2 linked regions of the Methylosinus trichosporium OB3b genome follow. The protein of the gene in region 1 binds, or shares a complex with, the protein of each later gene. Links are inferred from orthologs where the notes say so. Each region holds a gene or a part of one and is shown in the gene's direction. Other genes may lie near its edges. The genes, in order: mfd and uvrA.

Region 1 (16,017 bases):
GCGCCGGATTTCTTCTGCGACCGGCTCGCGCGCTTTCTTTCGGCGTGATCACCCCTCCCCGTGCAGATCGCGCTGCTCCATGCGCGCCATGAACAGAAAGCTCGCCAGCGTGAGCAGCGCGGCGACGCCGAGCGCTGTGCGGAAGGCGGCGCGCAGCGCCTCGGGCGCCGCCACGGGGCCGCCGCCGATCACGATGGCGCCGAAGATGGCGACGATGAACACGCCGCCGAGCTGACGCGAGAATTGCGTCACCGCCGTCGCCGTGCCGAGATTATGCGCGGGAACCGCGTTCTGCACCGCGACCGTGGTCACCGGCAGCATGGCGCCGACGCCGAGCCCGACCACCGCCAGCAGCGCGTCGAGCGCCGCGAGCGACAGCGCGCCGAGCGCCAGCCACAACGCCGCCATGGCGAGGGTCGCCGCGCCGAGGCCGATGAGCGGCGCCGCTTTGTAGTGGCGGATGCGGCTCATTAGCCGGCCCGAGATGGTGGCCCCGGTCACCGTCGCAATGGTGAGCGGAATGAGCGCGAGGCCGGACTGATCGGCGGTGAGCCCGAGCGCGCCCTCGAAATAGATCGGCAGGAACATGGTCAGCGCGATGAAGGTCCCGAGCCCGAAGGCGCCCGAGAGCGTCGCGTCGCGCACCACGGAATCGCCGAGCACGTCGAGCGGGATCAGCGGCTCCTCGGCCGCGCGCGTGCGCCAGGCGAACAGCGCCCAGGCCGCGGCGGCCGCCGCCAGCAGCGCCAGCATCGGCGCCGAGCTCCAGGCGAGGCGCTCGCCGCCCCAGGAGAGCGCGAGCTGCGTCACGCTGGAGCCGACGACGAGCAGCGCCGCGCCGGCGATGTCGAGACGATGCGGATGGCGGCGCTGCGGCAGCCGACGGAGATGAAACCAGCTCATGGCGAAGGCGACGAGGCCGAGCGGGACATTGATCCAGAAGATCAGCGACCAGTGGAGATGCTCGGCGAAGACGCCGCCGAGCGCCGGCCCGCCGACGCTGGCGGCGATGAAGACAATGGAGAAATAGGTCATCATGCGGCCGCGCTCGCGCGGCGTGACGAGATCGGCGATGACCGTCTGCGCGAGCGCGATGAGGCCGCCGCCGCCCATGCCCTGCACGGCGCGGGCGAGGGCGAGCAGGCCCATGCTCGGCGCGAGCGCGCAGAAGACGGAGCCGGCGACGAAAATGGCGACGCCGATCAGCAGCATGGCGCGCGCCCCATGAATGTCGGCGAGCTTGCCATAAAGCGGGGTCACCGCGGTGGAGGCGACGAGGTAGGCGGTGACGATCCAGGGCAGATGGACGAAATCGCCGAGATCGGCGGCGATGGTCGGCATGGCGGTGGCGACGATGGATTGATCGAGCGCCGAAAGCAGCATGGCGAGGCCGAGGCCGACCATGATTTGGATCAGCTCGCTCTTCGTCGGCGCCTGTCGCGAGAGCTCGGTCGGCGGTTTGTTCACGGGGCCTGCTCCTCTTTGCGCGGCGCCGCACAATAGCCGACGCGACACGGCGCGCGCCATCGTCTACAGAAAGATTGGGCGGAAAGCCCTTCGCCACGAGCCGCACGGGAACCCAGCCATGCGCAATCATCTTCCTTTCGCCGCCCTTTCCGCAGCCGACGCCGGCGCCGGCGGACTGACGCTGACGAGCCCCGATATCGCCGAGGGCGCGGTCATCGATCTGAAATTCGCCTTCGATGGATTCGGCGGGGGCGGCGGCAATGTCTCGCCCGCCTTCGCCTGGAGCGAGCCGCCGGCAGGAACCAGGAGCTTTGCGCTGTTCTGCCACGATCCCGACGCGCCGACCGGCGGCGCCGGCTTCTGGCACTGGCTGGTCGTCGATATTCCCGGCACGGCGCGGGCTCTGGCGCAGGGCGCGGGAACGCCGGACGGAGCCGGCCTGCCGACGGGCGCAAAGCAGATTCGCAGCGATTATGGAATTTCCGCCTGGGGCGGCCCCTGCCCGCCGGTCGGCGATCCGCCGCATCGCTATGTGTTCACGCTCTATGCGCTCGGCGTCGAGAAGGTCGAGGCGCCGGAGGGCGCGACCGCCTCGCTGGTCGGCTTTCTCGTCAATCAGAATGTCCTCGCCAAGGCGAATCTGACCGGGCTCTATGGCCGCTGACCAGCGGCCATAGATACAGCCGGCGCGTCACTGCTACGCTTTGATCTTGTTTGTTTTTCGAGCGGCGCCATATAGACGCGCGAGACCAATTCGCCATGGGCGGGACAAAGATCATGAGCCGTGATGCGTCCTTAGGGCGTAACCCCGACAGGACGAGATCCCTCTTCCCGGCGGCGCCTCGACCGGCGCCGCCCCGACATCCACCATGTTGCAGACCGCATTCGCCAGCCGCCCGTTTTTTAGGCTGTTCGAAGAAAATTTTCGCAGGCTCGGTGTAAATAGAAGGCAGTTTTCATTTCACCAGAACTGAGCTATGTTCGACGTTCGTCTTCGGTCACGCGACGTCGCTCCCCCGAGCGGCGCAGCGCGAGAGCTGGAGTCTGCAGAAATGGATCGGCTGTCTTACCAGCTCTATGAGATGATGCATCTGGCCTTCGCGCCGGCGCGCGCGATGTCGGACGCAACGCTCACGACCTTCACCAATCCGTTCAACCCTTTCGCGCATACCTCCGTCGGCCGCAGCGTCGCGGCGGCGGCGGAATTGTTCGAGCGGATGACGCGCCGTTACAGCAAGCCGGTCTTCGGACTGAAGGAGACGACGGTCGACGGCCTCGTCGTTCCGGTCACGGAAGAGGTGCTGTGGGAGCGCCCGTTCTGCCGCCTCGTGCATTTCCGGCGCCAGCGCGCGGAGGGTGCGCCGCGCCAGTCCAAGCTGCTGATCGTCGCCCCGATGTCCGGGCATTTTGCGACCTTGCTGCGCGGCACGGTCGAGGCCTTCCTGCCGAGCCATGACGTCTACATCACCGATTGGTGCAACGCCCGCGTCGTCCCGACCGAGCGCGGCGCCTTCGGTCTCGACGATTACATCGATTATCTCATCGAGATGATGCGCATCCTGTCCAAGCGCGGCGACGGCGTGTCGCTGCACACGCTCGGCGTCTGCCAGGCGTCGGTGCCGCTGATCTGCGCGGTAGCGGCGCTGGACGGCGAGGGCGGCGTGGACGCGCCCGAATCCATGGTGCTGATGGGCGGGCCGATCGATCCGCGCCGCAGCCCGACCGCGGTCAACCGCCTCGCCGTCGAGCGCGGCGTCGACTGGTTCCACCGCCATTGCATCCACACCGTGCCGTTCCCGCACGCCGGGCTCGGGCGCAGCGTCTATCCGGGCTTTCTGCAGCTCTCGGGCTTCATGGCGATGAATCTCGAGCGCCATGTCGCCGCCCATGTGGAGATGTTCAACCATCTCGTCGAGGGCGACGGCGATTCGGCGGAAAAGCATCGCGATTTCTATGACGAATATCTCGCGGTCATGGATCTCGACGCCGACTTCTATCTGGAGACGGTGGAGAAGGTGTTCATTCGCCACGAAATCCCGCAAGGGGAGCTGCGCCATCACGGCGAGCTCATCGATCTTACGGCGATCCAGCGCACCGCTCTGCTCACGGTCGAGGGCGAGAAGGACGATATCTCCGGCGTCGGCCAGACCTATGCGGCGCAGGAGCTGTGCGCCAATATTCCCGAGGCGCGCAAGCAACATTATCTGCAAGAGGGCGTCGGCCATTACGGCGTGTTCAACGGCTCGCGCTTCCGCAAGGAGATCGCGCCGCGCATCGGCGATTTCATGGCGAGGGTGGAGCAGGCGGGCGGCTGATGACGGGCGGCGGCGCGTCGCCGTCGCCCCGCGGAGCGTCCAAGCGGACATTCGCTACCATGTCAAACCAGCAGCTGTCCCGCAGTAGCAAGCTCGAGTCGGCGCAATGGGCCTGCTGTCACTCACTGTGCATATTCCCTTCGGAGTCGAGCAGGTGACGCTGTGTCGATCCGAATCGCCGTCTTGATCGTCCCAGCTATCGCCGATGGCGGATGGGGCGTCACCGATCAACCTGACAGGTTCTCCTGCGCTGGATCGGTCACTATTGCCGACAGAACGGCCTTCGTATGGAGCGTGTCCCGCAAAAAAATCCAACGCTGGACATGCGCCCCCTAATGTTCGTTGCGCTTCTACGACATGGACAACCTTTGCCGATGTCCACCCGTATCTCCACGCCCGATCTCCATATGCCTTATAGCCGATGTGATACCACTCTGTTTCTCCGTTCGTTCGGCGATAGCCGCACCAGAGCAGATCACCCGAATATGACTCGAGGCGATCCGCAACCGGAAAATTCATGCCTGGGCCCTTACGGATATTCGTGAACTCGGGCCGTCCCTCGAGGCTCATTCTCCAGCAATCGGCGACAGCAGGACTGCTCGCGAGCAGCGTTAGCATTATCATTGCTGCTTTCATGTCTCGTTCTCCTCTGGTCGAGACGGGATAGCGGCCTCCTTTAGAAATCCGTGGCCGATATGGATCGTCTAGATGTTTTTACAATACGGAGATTATGAGAAATATTTACTCTAGACCTTCGCGCTGATGCATTGAAAGGATTTTACAAATATTTGATATTTAAAATTCAATACGCTTGAACTCATTGTCGACGATGCACGACACAAGTCGATGCGCAGCCTGCCATGGCCGGGTCTGCGGGATGCCTGAGAAGCCATGCTCGATTTAAAAAAACGGCAGACTGTCGGCGCTCTGGCAACGAGCTCGAAAGAGCGGCATGTCTCGCTATCTTTTCGTCGACGATTGGGCTACACAGCGCTTCCATAAGCGACGGCATCGGAAACGGCGTTCGGCGCCGCATTTCTCGTATCGAGCGCGCTGCGTTGCGGCGTAGGTCTCCTCGCGCACACGATCATGGCCCCATCCTTCGACGATCTCGACATCCGCCGCCGGCGCATCCGTTTTCGCGCCTGGCGCCGCGGCATGCGCGAAATGGACTTGATCATGGGCGGCTTCGTCGACTCCGAGATCCGCGGGCTGGACGACGCCGCGCTCGAGGCGCTCGAGGCGCTGCTCGACGCCGATGACGACGCCGTCTATGGCTGGCTGTGCGCCGCCGGCGCGCCGCCCGCCTATGACACGCCGCTGTTTCGCAGAATCGCGGCCTTTCACGCCAATGGGCCGTTGGAGCGAGGGCGCGGCGCGTGACCGATCTCAAAAAGGCCATCGCCCGCATCGAGGCCGGCGACGCGCTCGCCTTCACCCATGTTCCCGACGGTTTCGACGCCTTCGTCTGCGCCGACCTCGCCCGCGCTCTGGCGCGCGGCGCGGAGGGCAAGCCGGCCGTCTTCGTCCATGTGGCGCGCGACGCGCAGCGCTCGGCCGCCTTTCGCGAGGCGCTGCGCTTCGCCGCGCCCGAGGTCGAGGCGCTGGACGTGCCCGGCTGGGACTGCCAGCCCTATGACCGCGTCTCGCCCAATGCGGCGATCAGCGCGCGGCGCATGACCGCGCTCGCGCGTCTCGCCCGCTCCAAATCCTCGGCCGAGCGGCCGCGAATCGTCACCACCACGGTCGATTGCCTGCTACAGCGCGTGCCGCCGCTCGAGGCCGTCGCCGCCGACACATTCTCCGCCGCGCCCGGCAATGTCGTGCATATGGATGAGCTGGCGCGCTGGCTCGAGGCCAATGGCTTCCTGCGCTCCTCGGCCGTGCGCGAGACCGGCGAATACGCCCAGCGCGGCGGCATTCTCGATCTCTACGCGCCGGGCATGCCGACGCCGGTGCGGCTCGATTTCTTCGGCGACACGCTCGAATCCATCCGCAGCTTCGATCCGGAGAGTCAGCGCACCATCGGCCAGCTGCGCGCGCTCGATCTCGTGCCGATGAGCGAATTGCGGCTGACGAGCGACTCCATGCGCCGGTTCCGCCAGGCCTACACCACGCGCTTCGGCGGACAGACGCGCGGCGACCATCTCTATGAGGCGATCAGCGAGGGCCGCCGCTTTCAGGGCGCCGAGCATTGGCTGCCGCTATTCTATCCGCGCATGGGCAGCCTGTTCGATTATATCGGCTCCGCTCCCTTGATGCTCGACCAGCTCGTCGACGAAGCGGCGGGGGAGCGCGCCGCGCAGATCGCCGATTATTACGACGCGCGCAAATTCGCCTATGACGCCGCGCCCGCCGAGGCGAGCTACAAGCCGCTGGAGCCGAAAGAACTCTATCTCTCCGTCGAGGAGTGGCGCGGACAGATCGAGGCGCGCGGCCGCGCGCGCTTCTCGCCCTTCGCCGCGCCGGAGGGCGCCGAGAAGACCGCGATCGATTGCGCGGCGCGGCCGGGCCGCGATTTTGCGCCCGAGCGCAATGACGAGAACGCCAATGTCTTCGAGGCCGCGGTCGATCATGTGAAGGCGCTGCGCGGCGCCGGCAAGAGCGTCGTCGTCGCCGGCTGGTCGGACGGCTCCTGCGAGCGCCTCGGCAGCGTGCTCGCCGAGCATGGACTGCGCGACGTGCAGACCGTGTCGTCGCTGCCGGCGGCGCTGGCGCTCGGCAAAGGCGCAACGGCGCTCGCCGTGCTCGGCGTCGAGCATGGCTTCGAGACAGACGGGCTCGTCGTCATCGGCGAGCAGGACATTCTCGGCGACCGCATGGTGCGTCGCCGCCGCAAGACCAAGCATACGGAAAATCTGCTCGGCGAGATCGCCGCGCTCTCGGCCGGCGATCTCGTGGTGCATGTCGATCACGGCATCGGCCGCTTCATCGGCCTCGAGACCATCACCGCCGCCGGCGCGCCGCACGACTGCCTCGAGATTCATTACGCCGGCGGCGATAAGCTCTATCTGCCGGTCGAGAACATCGAGCTCTTGTCGCGCTACGGCTCCGAGGACACCGAGGCGCAGCTCGACAAATTGGGCGGCGTCGGCTGGCAGACGCGCAAGGCGCGGATGAAGAACCGTATTCGCGAGATGGCCAAGGGCCTCATCGCGATCGCGGCCCAGCGCATGCTGCGTCAGGCGACGAAGCTCGCGCCGCCGGAAGGGCTCTACGACGAATTCTGCGCGCGCTTTCCCTATGACGAGACCGAGGATCAGGCCGCGGCGATCGAGGCGGTGCTCGACGATCTTAGCTCGGGTCGGCCGATGGATCGGCTTGTCTGCGGCGACGTCGGCTTCGGCAAGACGGAAGTGGCGCTGCGCGCCGCCTTCTGCGCGGCGATCAACGGACGTCAGGTCGCCGTCGTCGTGCCGACGACATTGCTCGCGCGCCAGCATTACAAGACCTTCTCGACGCGCTTCTCCGGCCTGCCGATCCGCGTCGCGCAATTGTCGCGCATGACCACCGCCGCCGATGCGCGCCTCGCCAAGAGCGGAATCGCCGACGGCACGATCGACATCGTCGTCGGCACACACGCCGTGCTCGGCAAGACGATCTCGTTCAAGGATCTCGGCCTCGTCATCATCGACGAGGAGCAGCATTTCGGCGTCGGCCATAAGGAGCGCTTGAAGGAGCTGCGCGCGGAAGTGCATGTGCTGACTTTGTCGGCGACGCCGATCCCGCGCACGCTGCAGCTCGCCATGACCGGCGTGCGCGAATTGTCGCTGATCGCCACGGCGCCCGTCGATCGCCTCGCCGTGCGCAGCTTCGTCTCGCCCTTCGATCCGCTGATCGTGCGCGAGGCGCTGCTGCGCGAGCGCTATCGCGGCGGACAGGCCTTCTTCGTTTGTCCGCGCATCGAGGATTTGGAGGACGCCGCCGCCTTCCTGCGCGAGGTCGTGCCCGAGGCGAAATTCGTCATGGCGCATGGGCAGATGGCGGCGGGCGATCTCGAAGAGCGCATGACCGCCTTCTATGACGGGAAATACGACATCCTTCTCTCGACGACGATCGTCGAATCCGGCCTCGACATTCCGACCGCCAACACGCTGATCGTCTGGCGCGCCGACATGTTCGGCCTCGCGCAGCTCTATCAGCTGCGCGGCCGCGTCGGCCGCTCCAAGACGCGCGCCTATGCGCTGTTCACGACGCCCGCCAATAAGACCATCACGCCGCAGGCGCAAAAGCGGCTCGAGGTGCTGCAGAGTCTCGACACGCTCGGCGCCGGCTTCCAGCTCGCGAGCCACGACCTCGACATTCGCGGCGCCGGCAATCTCCTCGGCGACGAGCAGTCCGGCCATATCAAGGAGGTCGGCTACGAGCTCTATCAGCAGATGCTGGGCGATGCGATCACGCTGCTGAAGGCCGGAATCGAAGAGCCGCAGGAAGAGGCGTGGTCGCCGACCATCGCCATTGGCGCGCCAGTGACGATACCGGAAGACTATGTCCCCGATCTCACGCTGCGCCTGCAGCTCTATCGCCGCCTCTCGACGCTGGAGACCGACGCCGACATCGAATCCTTCGCGGCGGAGCTCATCGACCGCTTCGGCGCCTTCCCGCCGGAGGTGGAGCAATTGCTGAAGATCGTGGCGATCAAGGCCATGTGCCGGCGCGCCCATGTGGAGAAGGTGGAGGCGGGGCCGAAAGGCGTCATCATCGCCTTCCGCGACGGCAGCTTCGCCGACCCCGCCGGCCTCGCCCGCTATGTGATGGACCAGGGATCGCAGGCCAAGGTGCGCCCGGACATGCGTATCGTGTTCATCCGCGATTTCGCCGATATGAAGGGCCGGCTCGAAGGGACGCGCCGCATTCTGCGCACGCTGGTGTCGATCGCGGAGAAGAAGAAGGCGGCGTGAGGGCCTATTCGTTCGGGAGCGGGATGCTCCGCGCACGTTTCGCCCGAGCGATACAGACACGATTGCGGCCCAGCGTCTTGGCGCGGTAGAGCGCCTCGTCCGCGCGGCGCATCGCATGAGAGAAGGTTTCGTCCGCGGCGATTTCGGCGACGCCGATGCTGACGGTGATCGGGGGCAGGCGCGGCGTGACGTGCAGCGCCGCGGCGCGTCGGATCGTCTCGGCGACGCGTCGTCCTCGAGCGAGCGGCGCGCCATGCAGGAAAACGACGAACTCCTCGCCGCCCATGCGGCCGGCGAGCGCGCCCTCGGGCGTCGTCAGCCGTAGCAGCGCAGCGAAATATCGCAAGACATCGTCGCCGACCGCATGGCCGAATCGATCGTTGACCCGTTTGAAATGATCGAGGTCGAGAAGAACGACCGTCGTCGGATCACGCCCGGCCTTCGCGCTCGCGAGCCGGGACGCGCAAGCAAGGTCGAAACCGCGACGGTTCAAGAGCCCGGTCAATTGATCGGTCTCCGCCGCGCGACGCGCCTCGGCGATCGCCTTTTGCGCGACGATGAGCAAGGTGAGCAGCCCGGCCGCGATCAGCAGAACGCCGGTCGCCGATTGCGAGGCGATCGCATAGGAGCTCGCCACATATTCGCTCGGCGTGCGACCGACGCCGAAGGCGGCCGCGAAAAAGGGCTTCACGAGGAAATGCGCCGCGATCAGCCCATAGAGGCCCGCGAGCGCGATCTCGAGCGCCCCGCGTCGGCTCGCGAGCAGAATGATCCAGCCGCTGCAGGCGCACGCAAAGGCGTAGGGCGTCTGATAGACGAGGTTGAATGCGAGATTGTTCTGCGGCCATTCGGCGATCATCGCGCCGCTGGACAGCGCGGCGCAATAGAGCCCGCCAACGACGCTCCAGCGCGGGCCACGATCGTAGAAGCGGGCGAGAGAGCCGGTCATCAAAAACAGGCCTGCGCAAAAGCCCACATAGTTCAGCGCGCCGAAGAAATTGGGCCAGGGGCTGAAGGGAATGACGAACAGGCTCACCGGCGCCAGCATTCCGAGCATATAGCTCGCGGCGAACCACAGCGCCCGGCGGCCGGCCGGATTGGTCAGCGCGACAAATATGAAGCTCGCGGCGAACAGCGCCGCGATCATGATGTTGACGATGAGAGCGAAGGACGCGCCGAGCATGGGACTCCCGAAGACGCCGGAATACACCTATAAGATTGGCGATACGCGTCATTTTCACGTCCGCGGCAGTCGAGCGGGGCTGGGCCTGCCCGTCTGCCCATCGTTGGAGGACAATAGCTTGCGTTCTATGGACGGGATCGGGAGGCCGATCGACCTCCTCGGCGCATGGCGCGCGACGCCGCTCTATCTGCGCATCGTCGCCGCTGTGGCGCTCGGCGTCGCGACTGGCCTCGCGCTCGGGCCGCAGGCGCAACTTCTCGAGACGCCCGCCAAGCTGGTCCTGCGCCTGCTCGGCGCTCTGGCGCCGCCGCTGATCCTGCTCGCCATCGTGCAGGCCCTCATGCGCGCGCATCTGGGCGGACGGCAGGCGCTGCGCCTCGTCACCCTGCTCCTCGCCAACACGCTCGTCGCCATACTCATCGGCCTCGCCGTCGCCAATGTGGTACAGCCCGGGCGCTGGACGACCGCCGCGCCCGGCGCCGCGCCGGCGAAAGCCGCCGCCGCCGTCGACCCGCTGTCGCAATTGCTCGACAGCGTGCCGAGGAGCATCATTGGGCCGTTCTCGGACAATGGCGCGGTGATGGGCGTCATCTTCATCGCCGTCGCCTTCGGCGTCGCGCTGCGCGGCTTCAAGACGCATGAGGTGCGCACGGTCGAGGACCTCGTGCATGTGGCGCTGTCGAGCCTCATCGTCATCCTGCACTGGATCATCGACGTCGTGCCGCTCGCGGTCTTCGGCCTCGTCGCCAGCATCGTCGGCGTCAAGGGCTTCGGCGACTTCATCGCGCTCGGCGGCTTCTTCATCGCCGTGCTGACGGCGCTGACGCTGCAATTTCTCTATTATTGCGCGCGCATCCGCTTCGGCTCATGGGCTCGCCCGCGCGCTGTCGTCGCCGGCGTGCGCGACGCGCTGCTGATGGCCTTCTCAACCGGCAGCTCCACGGCGACCATGCCGCTCACCTATGAGCGCCTGCGCGACAAGGTGGGCCTGCGCGAGCAATCGGCGAGCATGGGCGCGCTGGTCGGCTCCAATTTCAACAATGACGGCACGGCGCTCTATGAGGCGATGTCGGCGCTGTTCGTGGCGCAATTGATCGGCCTGCAGCTGTCGCTCGGCGACCAGTTCCTGGTGGTGCTGACCTCGGTTCTGGCCTCGGTGGGCGCCGCCGGCATTCCGGAAGCCGGCCTCGTGACCATGACCATGGTGTTCCGCGCCGTGGCGCTGCCGACCGACTACATCGCGCTGCTGCTGACGATCGACTGGCTGCTCGACCGCTGCCGCACGGCGATCAATGTGATGGGCGATGTGACGGTGAGCTGTCTGCTGGATGGGAAGGTGAGGGCGCCGCAAGACCACGCCAGAGATGGCGCAGCGCTTCAATAAAACCGGAAACGCCCCTGCAGCGATAAACAGCACCGACCGAGCGTCTTGCGGACGGTCGGCGGCGCCGGCGGCAGCTTCAGCGAGGAGATGACGCTCGCGGCGATGAGATCATGGGCATCGCTGGAAGAGTCGTCGACCTTCCCCTTGACCACGCGTCCGGCGCTATCGACGCAGAAGCTGACATCCGCCCGCCCACGTCCGAGATTGAGACGCGGCGCATGCTCCTTGATCTGCTGATAAATCGCGCGCTTCCATTGATACAGCTCGGCGGCGGCCGGGTCTTCCGGCTCGCCGAAACCTTCGAAGATAGATTGCGCCACGGCCGGCTGAGCCGACGCCGCCAGAATTGCCGCAATGAAAAGCGTCTTGAACATGGGAACCTCGAAACACTGGGCGATCAATAAGCTATTGCAACAATACCGGATCGGGCGGCGGGGTCAATCAGCCGAGCTTCTGCTTTGTCCCCGCCCCGGCGCCCTCGGCCTCAATAAGCGCGGGCGATCAAAATCTCCTCCACCGCCGGACGGCCGGTGAAGACGCAGGTTCCGCTCGCCGCGCCTTGGCCGAGCGGAATGTTGCGCAAGGTCAGCTTCAGCGCCTTCAGCCGCGTCTCGACCTGCTCCAGCTCGGCGCCGGTCGGCCGCGCCCAGGGCGCGCGCACCCAGCCCTTGAAGGCCGACGCCTCGTCGTCCTCGGCCGCCTTGCCGAAATAATCGGCGATGGCGTCGAAGCTGGTCAGATCGGCGCGGATATTGGCGTCGAGCCGCGCCTTCGCCTCCTCGAACAGGTTTTTCTGAATCTCGGCGAGCAGCGCAGGCGCCGTGGCGAGGAAGTCCGCGCGAGGCATGCCGACCGAGACGATCTTGTCGCCGTCGCGCAAGCGGTCGCGGCGGATCATCGTCACCATGCCGTTAGATGCGTCGCGCGGGCCGATCTCCAGAATGATCGGCGCGCCGCGCCGCGCCCAGTCCCAGCGCTTATTGGCGGCGCGGACCGGCTTCTTGTCGACATGGGCGCGCAAGGGCGCCTTCAGCGCGACGAGATCGTCGAGATCCGCCTTCAGCGCCTCGCAATAAGCGAGCACCTCGGAATCCTCAGGCTTGTCGCGCAGCATCGGCACGACGACGATCTGCTTGGGCGCGATGGCCGGCGGCAGGCGCAGCCCGTCATCGTCGCCATGAGTCATGATCACGCCGCCGACGAGACGCGTCGAGACGCCCCAGCTCGTCGTGTGGCAGAACTCCAGCTCGCCGCTCGCGCCCTGGAAGCGGATGTTCTGCGCATGGGCGAAGTTCGTGCCGAGATAATGCGAGGTGCCGGCCTGCAGGGCCTTGCCGTCCTGCATCATCGCCTCGATGGAGTAAGTGTTCACGGCGCCCGGAAAGCGCTCGTTCTCCGGCTTCTCGCCGGCGATCACCGGCACGGCCAGCACATCCTCGACGATCTCGCGATAGACCTCGAGCATCTTTCGCGTCTCTTCCCGCGCGTCCGCCTCGTCGGCATGGGCGGTGTGGCCCTCCTGCCAGAGGAACTCGCTGGTGCGCAGGAAGAGGCGCGTGCGCATCTCCCAGCGCACGACATTGGCCCATTGGTTGATCAGCACCGGCAAATCGCGATGCGAGCTGACCCAGCGGCGGAAGGCGTCGCCGATGATGGTCTCCGAGGTCGGCCGCACGATCAGCGGCTCCTCGAGCTTGGAGTCGGGATCGACGACGAGCTTGCCGTCCACCGATTTCAGCCGGTGATGGGTGACGACCGCCATCTCCTTGGCGAAGCCTTCGACATGGCTCGCCTCCTGAGCGATGAAGCTCATCGGGATGAACAGCGGAAAATAGCAGTTCTCGTGCCCGGTCTCCTTGATGCGCTTGTCGAGCGCCGCCTGGATCAGCTCCCAGACGCCATAGCCCCAGGGCTTGACGATCATGCAGCCGCGCACCGGGCTGGTCTCGGCGAGATCGGCCTCGGCGACCACCGCCTGATACCATTGGGCGAAATTTTCGTCTCTCGTGACCGACAGGGCGCGTTTCATCTTTGCCTTCGGGGATGTGATTCTGGGCCGAGGGGAGAGATAGCCCAAGGGAGCCGTGATGGCGAGGGAGGCGACGCCGTCCCGGCGCGCGCCCCGCGGCTCTGGATCGCTTCGTCGGCTACGCCTCCTCGCGATGACGGGGTGTTTCGGCCGTCAGCGGCCTCCGAGGCATCTTACGTCCCCAGTCACGACAGGGGCGAAGACTACAGGACATCCGCGCTTTGCGCGATAAATTCGCCGTCTTCGCCCATTGGGTATATAGTTCCGCGCGAGCGTCCCCATCGAGTCCCATGAGGCGCGAGCGGAGCTTATGGCGCGCAAGTGATCGACAAGCTGGAATTCTTCATCACCGTCGCCAAGGAGCGCAGCTTCTCGCGCGCCGCGGAACTGTGCGGCGTCACCCAGCCGACGCTCTCGGCGGGCGTCAAGCAGCTCGAGGACAGTCTCGGCGTGCTGCTGGTCAATCGCTCCTCGCGCTTCCACGGCCTCACCGCCGAGGGCGAGCGGGTGCTGGAATGGGCCAAGCGCATCGTCGCCGACGCGCGGGCGATGCGGCAGGAGGTGCGCGCGCTGAAGGAAGGTCTCGGCGGCCAGCTGAAGATCGCCGCCATTCCCACCGCCCTCACCATGATCCCGGCGCTGACGACGCCCTTCCGCGAGAAACATCCGGGGGTGCGCTTCACCATTCTGACCAGCTCCTCGACCGATATTCTCTCGATGCTCGACAATCTCGAGATCGACGCCGGCCTCACCTATCTCGACAATGAGCCCTTGGGCCGCGTGCGGACGGTGCCGCTGTTTTCCGAGCGCTACCGGCTCTTGACCTCGACGGATAATCCGCTCGGCAATCGCGACAAGGTGACCTGGGCCGATGTCGGGCGCATTCCGCTCTGCCTGCTGACGCCAGACATGCAGAACCGCCGCATCGTCGAGCGGCTGATCCGCGACGCCGGCGGGAACCCGGAGCCTGCCCTCGAGTCCAATTCGGTGATCGTCCTCTTCGCCCATGTGAAGACCGGCCGCTGGGCCACCATCCTACCCGAAAAGCTGGCCGACTCCCTACGCGTCACCGCCCCTTTGCGCGCGATCCCCATCGTCGAGCCCGAGGCCGTCCATGAGATCGGATTGGTGGTCCCGCACCGCGAGCCGACCATTCCGCAAGTGGCCGCGCTCGTGCTGGAGGCCAAGAAACTCGCGAAGAATCCATCGCCTGCGGATTTATAGGGTTCGCCTATCGTACAACGATTCCAGGTTATTGATCAAAACCCGCTTTTGCTGCACTGTTGGGGCAATTACCTAAAAAGGGCGGACGTCGGCCGTCCGGGTCCGCTCTATAAGAATGGGGAAGAAATGTCTGGCGCTGTTCCATGGAACGAGGCGCGGGCGCAGGAGATCATCGACGCCCATCTCGGGCTCGAGGGTCCTGCCCTGCCCATCCTGCATGCCATTCAGGAAGAATTCGGCTATGTGCCCGAGGCGGCGGTGCCGCAGATCGCGCAGTCGCTGAACATCTCCCGGGCCGAGATGCATGGCGTCGTCAGCTTCTACCACGACTTCCGCCGCGCGCCGGCCGGCCGCCATGTGCTGAAGCTGTGCCGCGCCGAGTCCTGCCAATCCATGGGCTCGGAGAAGATCGCCAAGGATTTCCTCGAGCGCGTCAAGCTCGAATGGGGCGGGACCGCCAATGACGGCTCGCTGACCGTCGAGGCGGTCTATTGCCTCGGCCTGTGCGCCCACAGCCCCGGCGCTCTCTACGACAATGAGCCCATCGGCCGCGTCGACGCGGAAATGCTGGACGAGCTGGCGGCGGAGGCGCGCAACTCATGACCAAGGTCTATGTTCCCCGCGATATGGCCGCGCTGGCGGTCGGCGCCAAGCGGGTTCTCGCCGCGATCGAGAAAGAGGCCGCCGCGCGCGGCGAGGCCATTCAGATCGTCCGCAACGGCTCGCGCGGCCTGCTCTGGCTCGAGCCTCTGGTCGAGGTCGAGACGCCGGAAGGCCGCATCGGCTATGGCAATGTGAAGCCCTCCGACGTTCCCTCGTTGTTCGACGCCGGCTTCTTGAGGGGCGGCGCGCATCCGCTCTCGATCGGCAAGGTCGAGGAGCATCCCTATTGGGCCAAGCAGACGCGCGTCACCTTCGAGCGCGTCGGCGTCATCGATCCCGTGAATCTCGACGATTACGTCGCCCATGGCGGCGGGCAGGGCCTCGCCAAGGCCTTCGAGATCGGCCCGGCCAAGGTGATCGAGGAAGTGACGAAGTCGGGCCTGCGCGGCCGCGGCGGCGCGGGCTTCCCGGCCGGCATCAAATGGAAGACGGTCGCCGACGCTCCGGCCGACCGCCGCTATGTCGTCACCAACGCCGACGAGGGCGATAGCGGCACTTTCGCCGATCGCATGGTGATGGAGGGCGATCCCTTCGTCCTCATCGAGGGCATGACGATCTGCGGCTACGCCATCGGCGCGAGCAAGGGCTTCATTTATCTCCGCGCAGAATATCCGCAATGCGCCGAGGTGCTGACCGAGGCGCTGGAGGCGGCGCGCAAGGCCGGCTGGCTCGGCCCGAATGTTCGGGGCTCGGGTTTCGCCTTCGACATCGAGCTGCGCATCGGCGCCGGCGCCTATGTCTGCGGCGAGGAGACCTCGCTGCTCGAGAGCCTCGAGGGCAAGCGCGGCATCGTGCGCGCCAAGCCGCCGCTGCCGGCGCATGTCGGCTTCATGAGCCGGCCGACCGTCGTC
Region 2 (15,474 bases), 870 kb from region 1 along the record:
AGAACGGCGCGCAGAGGCTCGCTCATCGCGCGGCCTCGCGAGCGCTCCGCCGCTCGCCTCCCAAATGTTCGAATCTCGCCATTGCTCTCGCTCGCCTTTCCCGGTCGCGTCGTCTGGCAGCATGATTTGTGCCGTGTCGGCGCAGGGCCGCGCTCGGACCGCGAGCCTTCAGGCTCGCATCCCGGAAGCAGATCAGTTTGCTTTCAGAGATTCCCGCGCCTATCTTGATCGCAAGAGTTCTTCGGCCTTCATTTTCGACCGCCTCGCCTATGTCGACCGCCTGCGCGCCGCCGGCGTCGACGAGAGCCAAGCGCGCGCCCATGCCGAAGCGCCGGATGTGGCGTTGCGTGACGGCATCGCGTCGAAGGCCGACATCGATCGACTCGCGACGAAGTTGTCGGGTGATATCGGCCGGCTCGAAGCCAAGATCGAGACCGCGACGGCGCATCTGAAAGTGGAAATTCTGCGCTGGATGGTGGTGACGCAGCTCGCGGTGGGCGGACTGCTGTTCGCGGTGCTGCGGTTCGCGAAGTGAAACTGCCGGAACGAAGATTTTTTTGGTTTAAATCGTGCGATCCAAGGCGACGCCATTGCGGGGAGCGACGCGACGAAGCAGCCCGGGAGTTGCCCAGACAGCTACCAATGCGCCCGTCCATTGCGATGAAGATCAGCCACCATCGGCGCGCCGCTGTGCTTCCCTCCGCTTGCCCGGCCGATATTTCAGCGCGATCCCCAAATGCCGGAATAAAACCTTATCCGTGCGCTCACGACACGCACGTCACCGCCGATTACCCTCTAAGGTAAACGAGAGGTTATCAAGCAAGAGTAACTTCAAAGCTCCATGATGAAGAAATTCTTGTATTCGGGACGAGGCCGTCGCGCGGCGACAGCAAAGTAACGCCGACCTTCAGCGGTGAATCCTTTTAGATTGAAAAACAAAATTAGCCTTTTAGGACCAGTCATTTTGGCTCGGCAATCTTCGATAAAAAACTCATATTCTGGCACTTTCCATTCAGAATGAAAGGCGGGGCTAAAAACAACCACCTGCTCGGTCCCAGGAGGAATTGGCAATCCCTGGAAAGGACGCACCCAGTGTTCAAACACGACGTCAGTGAGCCCATACGCCTGTCGCAACGCCTTATAAGGGCCTCGCTGTTCGAGTTCCACGTCGATACCGCAAACCTTCTGCCCATAGATTTCACGAAGGAGCACGAGCAAAGTGCCTGGGCCAACGCCGATGTCGAATGTCGTCGATGGTCCCTCGAAATACGGCAGAAGGTCGATAAAGCGATCGACTAATCGAGGAGAATCGAAAAAATATTTTGCTGGCGCGACAGGATTAAGCCCCCCATCTGGCCCAAGGGTTCTGCCACCGCCAGCGAATCCGAGCGAAGGCGAAAGGTGCTCCGGATCTCCGGCGGCTTTCAACGCCTCGAAACGAGCTTTGAATTCTACGCCGAGCCGTTCGGCGGTTTCAATGATGAATTTACGCGTAGCAGCGACTTTAGCGTCAGTCATAAGGCCGTCCAAAGCTTACCTCTTGCGGTTGAGGCCGGAACCATGAGGCTCGATATCAGACATCTGGACAAATGTAAATGAACAGATTACGATCCTCGTCGGATCACCTGCTGTAGAGTTCTTTCAAATCCAATCGGAATGAAAACTGCTCGAGTTTACTCAGGACAGTATGACATCGAGTGGTTTCAGCCAGCTAACGAGACAAACCGCTCCGATAGCCCGGGTAAGTCCTGCGGAACGCGCCCGAATCACGTGCGATGGCGATGCGGGCGTCTGATCGCGCGCTCGTCAAAACAGGCCTCGCCGGGCCTGCGTCGCGTCGCTCATTGTTGAAGGCCAGACGCCGGCGATCGAGACCGCGCTTCCGAAACGCGATCGCAGGCTTTCATAGACGTCGTCACGACGCCGTCATGAATAAGACAGGATCGCTATCGTCTTCACAGAATAGACAATTTCGTCGAACATGTTCGGCCATCGGTTTGGAGCGAACGCGTCGACGGCCTGCGGGGACTAGTCATGGTGCAATTCAGCAATGCGAGGACCGCGTTTTTTGGCAGCCTAGTGGCTTATCCGCTGCTCATTTCAACCGGGCAGTCGACGGAGACAGACAGCCTCCCGGCCGAGAGCGACCTTGCCCTGATGGATGCGGTCACTTGGGGCGCCACCTCGTCGACAGTGTCCAGTTTTCAGACTTTGGGCCGAGAAAAATGGCTGCAGGGGCAACTCCACCCAGATCCTGCCCATCAACTTCCACAAGCAGCGCAAGAACAGATCGACGCGCTCGATATTAGCAATAAATCCGTCTCTGAGGTCGTCAGGACGCTCGACGTCCAGCGTCGAGCAATCCGTCTAGCGAAAAACCAAAACGAAAAGGCAGAGGCAAAAAAAATTTTCCGGGCTGCGATGGATAATATCGCACGACAAGCCGCAACAGCAAGCATCATCAATTCACTATATTCACAAGATCAGCTACTTCAGAGAATGACGTGGTTCTGGTTCAACCATTTTAATGTGTTTCAAAATAAAGCAGACATAAGATTACTTATAGGTGACTATGAAAGCGTGGCAGTCCGTCCGCGGGCGATGGGTCGGTTCCGTGATTTGTTGATGGCTACAGTGCGACATCCGGCGATGATTCGATATCTTGACAACGCCGAAAATGCGGTTGGTCATCTCAACGAGAATTATGCGCGTGAGATCATCGAGTTGCATACGATGGGAATTGGATCTGGCTATAGCCAGAAAGACGTCGAAGAACTTGCCCGCATCCTGACAGGCATCGGCATACAGCGTAACGGGGTTAGCCAGGAGCAAACCCCGGAGCCCCAACGGCAGATTATAACAGATGGGCTTTTCGAGTTCGATTCGAAGCGGCATGACTTCGGCAATAAGATTTTTTTAGGTCAGCGCATACATGGACGCGGCCTCGCAGAAGTTGAGCAAGCGATAGACATTCTCTGCAAGCAACCGGCAACGGCCAGTCATATCGCCCGTCGAATTGCAATTTATTTTGTTTCGGATGACCCACCCCAAACATTGGTTGATAGGCTGTCGCGAACCTTCCAGAAAACAGATGGCGACATAGCGGCAGTGCTAGACACCTTGTTCCATTCGCATGAATTCGATCATGCGCGCGGAAATCGTTTCAAGGACCCGGTGAAATACGTCCTTTCAGCTGTCCGACTAGCCTACGACGGCATGATTGTCTCCAACACGGCTCCGATCCAAAAATGGTTGGATCGTCTAGGCGAAGGTCTTTACAAGCGCCAGACACCCGACGGCTACCCGATGGTCTCCTCTAGTTGGAACGGGCCAGGTCAAATGATGACTCGATTTGAGATCGCTCATAACATCAGCTCGAACTCCGTGCGGCTCTTCGAACCGAAGAGCCGAGACGTAAGCCGATCCGCGCTTCCATCGATCAAAAGCGGGGCCTACTTCGACACCCTGAAGCTGAAGCTGAAGCCGTCGACTCTCGCAACGCTGAACGGGGCGGCTTCGCCACAAGATTGGAATATGTTGTTCCTCTCGTCTCCTGAATTCATGTACTGAATCGTCCAGTGAGGGCAGCATGAGTCTCAATCGCCGTCAACTGATCCAAGGATTTGCGGCGTCGATCGCGCCCATGACTAGCGCCGGGCGAGTCTGGGCGGCGCCGCAAACTAACGCTCGGCTGCTCATCGTGTTCCTGCGAGGCGGTTATGACGCCGCGAATGTTGTTATCCCCGTCAGCAGCGACTTCTACTATGAAGCGCGCCCGCGATTGGCAATCGCACGTCCGGATCCGCTCGTCGCGACGTCCGCTTTGCCTCTAGATCAGAATTGGGGGCTCCATCCCGCCTTACGAGAAACGATATTTCCTTTGTTTCAGCAAGGTCAAGTGGCATTCGTGCCTTTCGCTGGCATCCATGATTTGACGCGTAGTCACTTCGAGACCCAGGACGCGATCGAGCTTGGCCTGCAGACCAGCCAGACCCGTGATTACCTCTCCGGTTTCATGGCGCGGCTCGCCAGTGTCCTGACACGAGCTCGACCCATCTCATTCACCGATCAAGTGCCCCTCGCATTTCATGGCGGCGACGCGATTCCCAATTTTGCGATCAACAACCTCAGCAAGCCCGGCATCGATTCGCGCCAAGAGAAACTTATCGCCACGATGTACTCGGATAGCCGACTCTCGCAGCAAGTGCAGGAAGGTTTTCGCGTCCGCAATGAAATCTATCAAACGGTTGTCGAGCAGGAGACACAGCCAGGCCGAACCGTTGCCGTACCGAAACACTTCGAGCTTTCTGCGGACCGTATCGGTCGTTTGATGCGTGATCGGTTTAATTTGGGCTTTGTCGACGTAGGCGGCTGGGACACGCATGCAAACCAAGGAGCGGCCGACGGCTATCTCGCAGACAGAATCCGCGAACTTGGGCGAGGTCTCAAGCGTTTTGCGGAGCAAATCGGCCCGCAATGGGATAATACTGTCATCGTTGTCCTGTCGGAGTTCGGGCGCACTTTTCGAGAGAATGGGAGTCGTGGAACCGACCACGGTCACGGCAGTGTCTATTGGGTGCTCGGCGGTGGCGTCAGAGGCGGTCGCATCATGGGCGAACAGATAGACGTCGATCAGCGGCATCTGTTCGAGAATCGCGACTACCCCGTTCTGACCGACTATCGTTCGCTGCTCGGCGGCCTGTTTCAACGGATGTTCGGACTTAATAAGAAAGATGTGGAGCACGTTTTCGCGGCCGCGCAACCGATAGATGTTGGACTAATCTAAAATCCTGCGATCTGAAACAGAAAAACCTACCGTGGTCCGAAACGTTGCGGCTCCGACCAACCTTTCCTCTCAACGCCGCCGCGGCGTTCCGAACCTCCCATGCCTCGCCCTAGAAACGGCGGCGGGACGCGCGCGTGTGTCGAGGCTGTGGATTACTGCGTCGCAGCATGGCAAGAGGAGACGGAGGGCGTAAGATCGTGGCAACCTAAGACAATGGGCGCATTTCACCCCACCCCACGCCTTCGGGGCGCCCCTCCCCCTCGAGGGGAGGGTGAGACCGCCCGCTGCTTCATCCAGGTCATGCCCATGCGAAGCTCGAAGAAATCCGCTGCAGAGACCACGCTCGACGATCTGTTCGACGGCAAGGTCATCGCCATTCGCGGCGCGCGCGAGCATAATCTCAAGAATGTCGACCTCGTCATTCCGCGCGACAAATTCGTGGTTTTCACCGGCCTCTCGGGCTCGGGCAAATCCTCGCTCGCTTTCGACACCATCTATGCGGAAGGCCAGCGTCGCTATGTGGAGTCGCTCTCCGCCTATGCGCGGCAATTCCTCGAGATGATGCAGAAGCCCGATGTCGACCAGATCGACGGGCTCTCCCCGGCCATCTCCATCGAGCAGAAGACGACGTCGAAAAATCCGCGCTCCACCGTCGGCACGGTGACCGAGATTCACGATTACATGCGTCTGCTCTGGGCGCGCGTCGGCATCCCCTATTCGCCGGCGACGGGCCTGCCGATCGAGAGTCAGACCGTCTCGCAAATGGTCGATCGCGTGCTGGCGCTGCCGCAGGGGACGCGGCTCTATCTGCTCGCGCCGGTGGTGCGCGGCCGCAAGGGCGAATATCGAAAAGAGATCGCCGAATATACGAAGCGCGGCTTTCAGCGCTTGAAGATCGACGGCGCCTATCACGAGATCGCCGACACGCCGCCACTCGACAAGAAGCTGAAGCACGACATCGACATCGTCGTCGACCGCATCGTCGTGCGCAGCGACATCGGCGCGCGCCTCTCCGATAGTTTCGAGACGGCGCTGGAATTGGCCAATGGTTTGGCTGTGGTCGAATTCGCGGATCGGCAATCGGCAGTGAGCGAGGCGCCGAATGCGCCGGCCGCCTACGCCTCGACGCATTACGCACCCGACCACATCGTCTTCTCGTCGAAATTCGCCTGCCCCGTCTCCGGCTTCACCATTCCGGAGATCGAGCCGCGGCTGTTCTCCTTCAACAATCCCTTCGGCGCCTGCCCCGTCTGCAGCGGCCTCGGACAAGAGCAGGTGATCGACGCCGATCTCGTCGTTCCCGATCAGAAGCTCAGCCTGCGCAAAGGCGCCATCGCGCCTTGGGCGAAATCCTCCTCGCCCTATTACATGCAGGCTCTGGAGTCGCTCGGCCGCCATTACAAATTTCGCATGGACACGCCTTTCGAGAAGCTCGACAAGGCGGTGCGCGACGTGCTGCTGCACGGCTCCGGCAAGGAGGAGATTCGCTTCTCTTATGACGATGGCGCACGCGCCTATGATGTGACGAAGCCGTTCGAGGGCGTCGTCAGCAATCTGCAGAGGCGCTTCCTCGAAACCGACAGCGAATGGGCGCGCGAGGAGATCGGCCGTTATATGTCGGCCGAGCCGTGCAAGGCGTGTCTCGGCTATCGCTTGAAGCCCGAGGCGCTGGCGGTGAAGATCGATGCGCGCCACATCGGCGAGGTGTCCGATCTCTCCGTGCGCGCGGCGCTCGACTGGTTTCGCGCATTGCCGGAAAAGCTCGACGCCAAGCGCAATGAGATCGCCCATCGCATATTGAAGGAGATTCGCGACCGACTCACCTTCCTCGTCGACGTCGGGCTCGACTATCTGACGTTGTCGCGCGCCTCCGGCACATTGTCCGGCGGAGAGAGCCAGCGCATTCGTCTCGCCTCGCAGATCGGCTCCGGCCTCACCGGCGTGCTCTATGTGCTCGACGAGCCGTCGATCGGCCTGCATCAACGCGACAATGATCGTCTGCTCGACACGCTGCGGCGGCTGCGCGATCTCGGCAACAGCGTCATCGTCGTCGAGCATGACGAGGATGCGATTCTCGCCGCCGATTATGTCGTCGATGTCGGCCCAGGCGCCGGCGTGCATGGCGGCCGAATCGTCTCCAAAGGCGCGCCGCAGGAGATCATGGACGACGAGAATTCACTCACCGGCCAATATTTGACCGGCGCGCGGCAGGTGACGCTACGCCATGCGCTGCGCAAGCCGGATCCCGCTCGCTGGCTGAAGATTTCCGGAGCGCGCGGCAATAATCTGAAAAATGTCGAGGCGAAGATTCCGCTCGGCCTGTTCACCGCCGTCACCGGCGTCTCCGGCGGCGGAAAATCCACTCTCGTCATCGAGACGCTGTACAAAGCGGTGGCGCGGCGCCTCAACAATGCGCATGAGCATCCGGCGCCTTTCGACAAGATCGACGGGCTCGAGCATATCGACAAGATCATCGATATCGATCAATCGCCGATCGGCCGCACGCCGCGCTCCAATCCGGCGACCTATACGGGCGCCTTCACGCCGATCCGCGAATGGTTCGCCGGCCTTCCCGAAGCCAAGGCGCGCGGCTATGCGCCGGGGCGTTTCTCTTTCAACGTAAAAGGCGGCCGCTGCGAAGCCTGTCAGGGCGACGGCGTCATCAAGATCGAGATGCACTTTCTGCCGGACGTCTATGTCACTTGCGACGTGTGCAAGGGCAAGCGCTACGACCGCGAGACGCTGGAGGTGAAATATCGCGACAAGTCGATCGCCGACGTCCTCGACATGACGGTCGAGGAGGCGAGCGATCTGTTCAAGGCGGTGCCGGCGATCCGCGACAAGATGGAGACCTTGAAGCGCGTCGGCCTCGATTATGTGCGCGTCGGCCAGCAGGCGACGACTCTGTCGGGCGGCGAGGCGCAGCGCATCAAGCTCGCCAAGGAACTGGCGCGGCGTTCGACCGGACGCACGCTCTATATTCTCGACGAGCCGACGACGGGCCTGCATTTCCACGATGTCGCAAAGCTGCTCGAAGTGCTGCACGAGCTCGTCGACCAAGGCAATAGCGTCGTCGTGATCGAGCATAATCTCGAGGTGATCAAGACGGCTGATTGGATCCTCGATCTCGGTCCCGAGGGCGGCGACGGCGGCGGCGAGATCGTCGCGGAAGGCCCGCCATCGGCGATCGTCGCGGCGCCGAGCAGCCATACGGGCCGCTATCTCGACGAGGTGCTGAAGCGCCGTCCGCCGCGCGCGGAAAAGGCGAAGCCGGCGTCGGCGCCGCGCCGCAAGCGCGCCGCGCAGGAGCAGTGATCAGCGCTTCTTGCAAGCGGCCATGAAACGCTTCACCTTGTCGGCGGCGCCCTTGAGCGGCGCCGACTGCTTTGCCGAACCAATCGTCGCCTCGAGCGTCTTTGCGCTCGTCATGGCCAGGAAAATCGGATCCTCGGCCGCGATGCGCCCCTCGAAGCTCGGCACGCCGGCGTCCTCGTTCGGCAGGAGCTTGCCGGCGATCGTCGCGCGGACCTCGCCGGCTGCGAGCGTCGCCGAGGCGGGCCTGCCGGCGACGAGCTTGCCGCTGGTCTCGGCGATGAAGAGGATGACCTCGCCGCTCTGGGATTTGCAGCGAAACGAGCCGAACGCATCATCGGTCTCGGGGACGCCATAAGCGAGCGACGCCCAATGTGGCGGCTGGTCCTCGATGATCACCATCCAGACCCGGCCCGCCTCGGCTCGCGCTTCGACACAGGCGAGCTGAATCGCGGCAAAGATGCAAACGAGCGAGCGCGTTGCTGCGTCTGTTCGGCGAATCATGAATCACTCCGACGTTTCACGAAGCTCTGATACAGCGCGCGCGTGCGTCGCGCCGTCTCGGCGAAATCGAAGCGCCGCGAATGCGCGCGGCAATGTTCCGACATGCGCGTGCGCGCCTCGGAGTCGAGCCTTGCCAGCTTCAGCACGCCGGCGGCGATGTCCGCCGCGTCGAAACCCGTCACGACGCCGGTCGCGCCCTCGCTCGCGGCTTCGCGCGCGACGCCGACCGGCGGGGTGACGATCGGAACGCCGGCGGCGAGCGCCTCCGGAAAGATCAAGCCGTAGGATTCATAGTCGCTGGTGCAAACCAGACAATCGAAGCCCGGCGTCAGCGCGCGCGCGTCGCATCCGCCGACGAGCCGCGTGCGATCGGCGACGCCGCGCTGCGCAATATGGTCCTGCAGCGCATCGCGCAACGGCCCGTCGCCGACGATGACGAAGCGCGCGCGCGGCTCGGCCGCGGCGACGAGCGCGAAGACGTCGGCGAGACGCTCGGGATTCTTCTGCGGCACGAGCCGGCCGATGAAGCCGACGATGAATTCGCCCTCCCCCGCCGTGAGCGCGAGCCGCGCCGCATCGCGATCGACCGGGACGGAGAGATCGACGCCCATGGGCACGAGGCGCAGACGCGCGGCGGAGATGCGCAGCGCCTCGCGCGCATGATTCCATTCCTGCTGCGAGCCGACGACGATCGCGTCGCAGAACCAGCTCGCCAGCCATTCGATGACGCCATAAATCGCCGACGCATCGGGCGCCATGGTGATGAAAGCGTGCGGGGTGTAGATTTGCGCGGCGCCCGGCAGAGCCACGCCGGCCATGCGCGCCAGCGCGCCGGCCTTGGAGCTGTGCGACGCGATGACGTCGAAGGGGCCGAGCGCGCGCAGGAGGCGCATCAACCGCCAAGCGACGACGACGTCACGCCAACCGACGCGCCGCTGCATCGGCAATGCATGAATGCCGACATCGCCGCGCAGCGCCTCGAGCGATCGAAGAAAGCGCGGCTCGGCGCGCATGGGCGAATAGATCAGCGTCTGATCGTCGCCCGCCGCGCATCCGGCGCGCAGCAGATCGAGGACGACCTGGGCGCTCCCACCGCTCGAAGATTCGATAATGTGACAGATTCGCATCGCCAGAGGTCGGACCGGTTCGGCGCGAGCGACGCGACGCTCCGCGACCCTCGCGCAAAAAGCGACTGTCCCACTCTAGATTCGGGATGGTTAACAGAAGGTATGAAAAAAGGCGGCCCCGCGAAGGGCCGCCTCTCGATGTCTGCGATGATGACGCGCTCAGTTCTTGAGCGGCGTCTCGGGGACGCTGCGCGGGCGCGCGCTTTCGCTCTTGTCCAGATCGGCGTCCTTGGCCTTGCGCGCGCGCCGCGGCTCGCCGTCGGCGCTCGCGCGCTTCTTGCCCGCCTCGATGATGTCGCGCTCGGGACGCGGCAGCACCGGCCCTTCGGGGAAGACGAAGCCGAGCGTCTTGGCGCCGCTCTCATCCGTCACCACCACCACGCGCACCGCGCCGCCATTCTTCAGCCGGCCGAACAGAACCTCGTCGGCGAGCGGCGTCTTGATGCTCTGATGAATCACGCGCGCCATCGGCCGCGCGCCCATCGCCTGATCATAACCGTGCTCGACCAGCCAGGCGCGCGCTTCGTCGGTGAGCTCGATCGTCACATTGCGGTCGGCGAGCTGCGCCTCGAGCTGCATCACGAACTTGTCGACGACGCGGGCGATCACTTCTTCCGGCAGATGGCCGAAGGTCACGATCGCGTCGAGACGATTGCGGAACTCCGGCGCGAACAGGCGATTGATCGCCTCATTGTCGTCGGACGAATGAACCTTCGCGCGGGTGAAGCCGATCGGCGTGCGCGCGAGATCGGCGGCGCCCGCATTGGTGGTCATGATCAGAATGACATTGCGGAAGTCGATCTGCTTGCCATTATGATCGGTGAGCTTCCCGTGGTCCATCACCTGCAGCAGGATGTTGTAGAGATCGGAATGCGCCTTCTCGATCTCGTCGAGCAGCAGCACGCAATGCGGATGCTGGTCGATGCTGTCGGTGAGCAAGCCGCCCTGGTCGAAGCCGACATAGCCGGGAGGGGCGCCGATCAGACGGCTGACGGTGTGACGCTCCATATATTCGGACATGTCGAAGCGCACGAGCTCGATTCCGAGCGAGGTCGCGAGCTGACGCGCCGCTTCGGTCTTGCCGACGCCGGTCGGGCCGGAGAAGAGATAGCAGCCGATCGGCTTCTCGGGATCGCGCAAGCCGGCGCGGGCGAGCTTGATCGCCGAGGTCAGAGCGGTGACCGCCTTGTCCTGTCCATAGACGACGCGCTTCAAGGTCTCGTCGAGATGGGCGAGCACCTCGGCGTCGTCCTTGGAGACGGTCTTGGCCGGGATGCGGGCCATGGTCGAGATCGTCGTCTCGATCTCCTTCAAGCCGATCGTCTTCTTGCGCTTCGATTCGGGCAGCAGCATCTGCGCGGCGCCGGTCTCGTCGATGACGTCGATCGCCTTGTCCGGCAGCTTGCGATCATGAATGTAGCGCGCCGACAATTCCACCGCCGCCTTCACCGCCTCGGTGGTGTAGCGGATCTTGTGGAACTCCTCGAAATAGGGCTTCAGCCCCTTCATGATCTCGATCGCATCCGGGATCGACGGCTCATTGACGTCGATCTTCTGGAAGCGACGCACCAGCGCGCGGTCCTTCTCGAAATATTGGCGATATTCGCGATAGGTGGTCGAGCCGATGCAGCGCAGCGTGCCTTGCGCCAGCGCCGGCTTCAGCAGATTGGAGGCGTCCATCGCGCCGCCGGAGGTGGCGCCGGCGCCGATCACCGTATGGATCTCGTCGATGAAGAGGATCGCGTTCTTGTGGTTCTCGATCTCCTTGATGACCTGCTTCAGCCGCTCCTCGAAATCGCCGCGATAGCGCGTGCCGGCGAGCAGCGTGCCCATGTCCAGAGCGAAGACGGTCGCGCTCGACAGCACGTCCGGAACCTCGTTCTGGATGATCTTGCGGGCGAGGCCTTCGGCGATCGCGGTCTTGCCGACGCCGGGATCGCCGACGAGCAGCGGATTGTTCTTCTGCCGGCGGCACAGCACCTGGATCGTGCGCAGCACCTCGGACTCGCGTCCGATCAGAGGATCGATGCGCCCGTCGCGCGCCTTGCGGTTGAGATTGACGCAATAGGCCTCGAGCGCGCCTTCCTTCTTGCGCGGCTCGCCTTCGCGCTGCTCGCGCGTGTCGCCGCGGTCGGCCTCGTCCTCGACGCCGCGCGGCGCGCGCGAGCCGTCGGAGAGGCCCGGTCGCTTGGCGATGCCGTGGCTGATGTAATTGACCGCGTCATAGCGCGTCATGTCCTGCTCCTGCAGGAAGTAGACGGCGTGGCTCTCGCGCTCGGCGAACAGAGCGACGAGCACATTGGCGCCGTTCACATCCTCGCGGCCGGAGGACTGCACGCTGATGATGGCGCGCTGCACGACACGCTGGAAACCGGCGGTCGGCTTGCAATCGCCTGCCGATTCATTGACCAGATTGTCCAATTCGCGGTCGATGTAGTCGCGCAGATTCTTGCCCAGAAGATCGAGATCGACCGAGCAGGCGCGCAGCACGGCGGCCGCGTCGGTGTCATCGATGAGGCTGAGCAGGAGATGCTCGAGCGTCGCATATTCATGATGGCGTTCCCTCGCCGAAGCGAGAGCGCGATCGAGAGACTGCTTGAGGTTGCGCGAGAATGTCGGCATCGTTTTCGTCCGCCCTCACTTCTTTTCCATGATGCACTGAAGCGGGTGCTGATGCTTGCGCGCATAATCCATCACTTGCGTCACTTTGGTCTCGGCGACCTCGTAGGTGTAGACCCCACATTCGCCGACGCCGTGATTATGCACATGCAGCATGATGCGTGTCGCCTCTTCTAGAGACTTGTTGAAGTATTTGCGCAGCACGATCACCACGAACTCCTGAGTCGTGTAATCGTCGTTGAGCAAGAGAACGCGGTACATGTTGGGACGCCGCGTCTGTGTTCGAGTACGGGTGATCAGCGCTGTTCCGGCGCCGCCATCGCCGCCGCCGCTCTTGCGTGGCTCCTTGCTCGCACGTGTCCGCCCGGCGGCGCGAGGAGGCGCGCCGCGCCGCGTCACGCGGGGTTCAGAACTGTCGAGCGAAAATTCATCGTTCACGGTCACCTCGGCCTTCCTTTTTCCCCTTTCCGATGAAGGGCCCTCGACAGGCCTGCCGAACGGGTTCGTAGCATTCTCCGTACCGCCCGGGCTCTGCCGGCGATCGCGCGGAGGGCGAAGCGGGGACCCGGTGAGTTTTCTTTCTCGCAGGGGCATTGGCAAGACCCAAAAGCGGAACGACGGAAAAAATCGGGGCGGGCCTTCCGCAGCGGAAGGGCGAAACGACAAATCACGAAGGGAGATAATGTGCATTCGCCGCGGAACAAGTGAGGAGCCGCCTCGCCCTCCGCGAGGCTTTCCAATCCGTTTCCAAGTCGGTTTCCAAGTCGGTTCCATGCCCGTTTCCGTGCCGGGCCGCGGCTTCGGCGGGCGCGTCAACGCGTCCTTAACCGCAAAGCGTCAATCTCTACCGCGACTGGAGCAACGGGGCGCTCATGTCGACGACCGGGACATTTTTCGTGACGGGAGAGGCTCGATGATCGAGAGAGTCGCGCTCTATTGCACCCTGCTGGCGCTCGCCAGCGTGCTCGGCGCGGACCTGCTGTCGTCAATGTTACAAAAAGGCGAGCTTCCCGCCATCGCCTTCGTGCACCCCGACAGGCGTCCGCCGGCCGGCCCGCAGGATTTCCGCGGCGTCGGCGTCGACATGACGGCGACGGGCTCGCTGCCATCGGCCGCGGCGGCGCGCGCCGCCGCCCCGGTTTCGCCCTGCGACAACGGGCGAAATTGAGCCGCCGCGCGGCTGCGGCCCCGCCGGAGCGGCGGGAGGACGCGGCCGGCCGCGTCAAATTCATTGACTTTGAGCCCGTTCGGCTCCAAGCATGGCGCACGTCTTGCTCTCGGATCGCCCGAGCACAGCGTCAGCGGAACATTCGGTCGTCGCGTCACGACGAAACCGCCTGAGCGACACGCACGCGCCCGTCGCGGCCTGCGCGCGCGTTACGATAGAATTCACCGACATCGCCGCGACCAGGACCATTGATGACATTCGACGAACTCGGCCTTTCGCAGAAGGTCCTCGCCGCCGTGGAAACGTCCGGCTACACGCAGCCGACGCCCATCCAGGAGCAGGCGATCCCCCCTGCTTTGCAAGGCCGCGACATTCTGGGCATCGCCCAGACCGGAACCGGCAAGACGGCGGCCTTCGTGCTGCCGATGCTCTGCCGCCTCGAGCAGGGCCGCGCCCGGGCGCGCATGCCGCGAACTCTCATTCTCGAGCCGACCCGCGAGCTCGCGGCGCAGGTCGAGGCGAGCTTCGCCAAATATGGCGCCAACCACAAGCTCAATGTCGCGCTTCTGATCGGCGGCATGGCCTTCGGCGACCAGGAAGCCAAGATCATGCGCGGCGCCGATGTGCTGATCGCGACGCCCGGCCGCCTGCTGGACTTCTTCGACCGCGGCAAGCTGCTGCTCACCAATATCGAGATCCTCGTCATCGACGAGGCCGACCGCATGCTCGACATGGGCTTCATTCCCGACATCGAGCGCATCTGCAAGCTCGTGCCGTTCACGCGGCAGACCTTGTTCTTCTCGGCCACCATGCCGCCGGAGATCACGCGCCTCACCGAGGCGTTTCTGCATAATCCGGTGCGGATCGAGGTGGCGCGCGCGTCGAGCACGGCCGCGACGATCCGCCAGGCGCTGGTCGCGACCCACGGCCACGCCGAGAAGCGCGAGACGCTGCGCCGTCTGCTGCGCGGCGCCGAGAACTTCAAGAATGCGATCATCTTCTGCAATCGCAAACGCGATGTGGCGATATTGCACCGCTCGCTCGACAAGCACGGCTTCTCGGCCGGCGCGCTGCACGGGGACATGGACCAGCCCGCCCGCATGGCGTCGCTCGACGCGTTCAAGAACGGCGACGTGGCGCTGCTCGTCTGCTCGGATGTCGCGGCGCGCGGGCTCGACATTCCCGACGTCAGCCATGTGTTCAATTTCGATGTGCCGACGCACAGCGAGGACTATGTCCACCGCATCGGCCGCACCGGCCGCGCCGGGCGCTCCGGCACCGCGGTCACGCTGGTGACGGGCGAGGACCGCAAATATCTCGACCAGATCGAGACGCTGATCGGCAACAAGATCGATTGGGAAGGGCCTCGCCTCGACGAGCTGCCGCCGGCGGAGGACGCGCCGCGCCCGTCACGCGGCCGCGAGCGGACCCGCTCCGAGAGATCGCGACGTCCCGCGGCCGCAGTCGAGCGCGCGGAACGCGCGGCGCCCGCTCGTGCAGCGCCAGCCCGCGCCGAGCCGGTTCGCGCCGAGCCGGCTCGCGCCGCCCGCCCGCGTCGGCCCTCCGACGCCGATTCGCGACCGCCGACCTATGGCGATCGCCGCGACCGCCGGCCGGCGCGCCCGCGCGAGGACGACGGCCCGCCCGTGATCGGTCTCGGCGACCATATTCCCTCCTTCCTGCTCCGCCCCGTGGTGCTGAAGCCCGCCAAGGTCGGAGAGGAATAGAGCGGACAGAATAGAGCGCGTCCCCTGCCAGCCTTTGGGCTCGTGTCGAGGGATAAAATCGGCGGCTCACGCCGCCAGCGCCTCGGCGACGAGCGCTAAAAGCTCCTCGATTCGCGGATTGGAGAAGACGTCGCCCGAGGGCTCGACGCGCGCTATCGGCTCGCGAGTGCAGTGACGCAGACAATCTCGCGTCGAGACGACGATCCGCCCGGCCGCCCATTCCTCGGCATA

What was found.
Region 2: the proteins of mfd (region 1) and uvrA are in contact, whole or in part, in a crystal structure (PDB 4DFC), measured with the Escherichia coli proteins. The link is inferred for Methylosinus trichosporium OB3b from one-to-one orthologs.

Annotation. Positions count from the first base shown.
Region 1 is NZ_CP023737.1:3,485,197-3,501,213, reverse strand. What follows is about bases 4,779-8,883. They hold mfd (transcription-repair coupling factor), read left to right. Parts: upstream 4,779-5,161; coding sequence 5,162-8,683; downstream 8,684-8,883. Other genes in these bases: CQW49_RS16700 (GGDEF domain-containing protein), read right to left, coding at 8,688-8,883; CQW49_RS16710 (succinate dehydrogenase assembly factor 2), read left to right, coding at 4,872-5,165. Also shown: CQW49_RS16730 (alpha/beta fold hydrolase), read left to right, coding at 1-48; CQW49_RS16725 (MDR family MFS transporter), read right to left, coding at 49-1,467; CQW49_RS16720 (YbhB/YbcL family Raf kinase inhibitor-like protein), read left to right, coding at 1,586-2,131; CQW49_RS16715 (polyhydroxyalkanoate depolymerase), read left to right, coding at 2,520-3,782; more of CQW49_RS16700, read right to left, coding at 8,884-9,866; CQW49_RS16695 (dicarboxylate/amino acid:cation symporter), read left to right, coding at 9,994-11,250; CQW49_RS16690 (hypothetical protein), read right to left, coding at 11,244-11,624; proS (proline--tRNA ligase), read right to left, coding at 11,735-13,279; CQW49_RS16680 (LysR family transcriptional regulator), read left to right, coding at 13,601-14,503; CQW49_RS16675 (formate dehydrogenase subunit gamma), read left to right, coding at 14,630-15,106; CQW49_RS16670 (formate dehydrogenase beta subunit), read left to right, coding at 15,103-16,017. UniProt on the Escherichia coli protein: Couples transcription and DNA repair by recognizing RNA polymerase (RNAP) stalled at DNA lesions. Mediates ATP-dependent release of RNAP and its truncated transcript from the DNA, and recruitment of nucleotide excision repair machinery to the damaged site.
Region 2 is NZ_CP023737.1:4,354,081-4,369,554, reverse strand. The notes cover bases 4,740-8,301. They hold uvrA (excinuclease ABC subunit UvrA), read left to right. Parts: upstream 4,740-5,092; coding sequence 5,093-8,101; downstream 8,102-8,301. Other genes in these bases: CQW49_RS20700 (hypothetical protein), read right to left, coding at 8,102-8,301; CQW49_RS20710 (DUF1501 domain-containing protein), read left to right, coding at 4,740-4,786. Also shown: mtnC (acireductone synthase), read right to left, coding at 1-26; CQW49_RS20725 (hypothetical protein), read left to right, coding at 134-535; CQW49_RS24810 (class I SAM-dependent methyltransferase), read right to left, coding at 832-1,518; CQW49_RS20715 (DUF1800 domain-containing protein), read left to right, coding at 2,035-3,570; more of CQW49_RS20710, read left to right, coding at 3,590-4,739; more of CQW49_RS20700, read right to left, coding at 8,302-8,602; CQW49_RS20695 (glycosyltransferase), read right to left, coding at 8,599-9,729; ATP-dependent Clp protease ATP-binding subunit ClpA, read right to left, coding at 9,889-12,351; ATP-dependent Clp protease adapter ClpS, read right to left, coding at 12,367-12,747; CQW49_RS20680 (hypothetical protein), read left to right, coding at 13,262-13,516; CQW49_RS20670 (DEAD/DEAH box helicase), read left to right, coding at 13,768-15,243; CQW49_RS20665 ((2Fe-2S) ferredoxin domain-containing protein), read right to left, coding at 15,310-15,474. UniProt on the Escherichia coli protein: The UvrABC repair system catalyzes the recognition and processing of DNA lesions. UvrA is an ATPase and a DNA-binding protein. A damage recognition complex composed of 2 UvrA and 2 UvrB subunits scans DNA for abnormalities.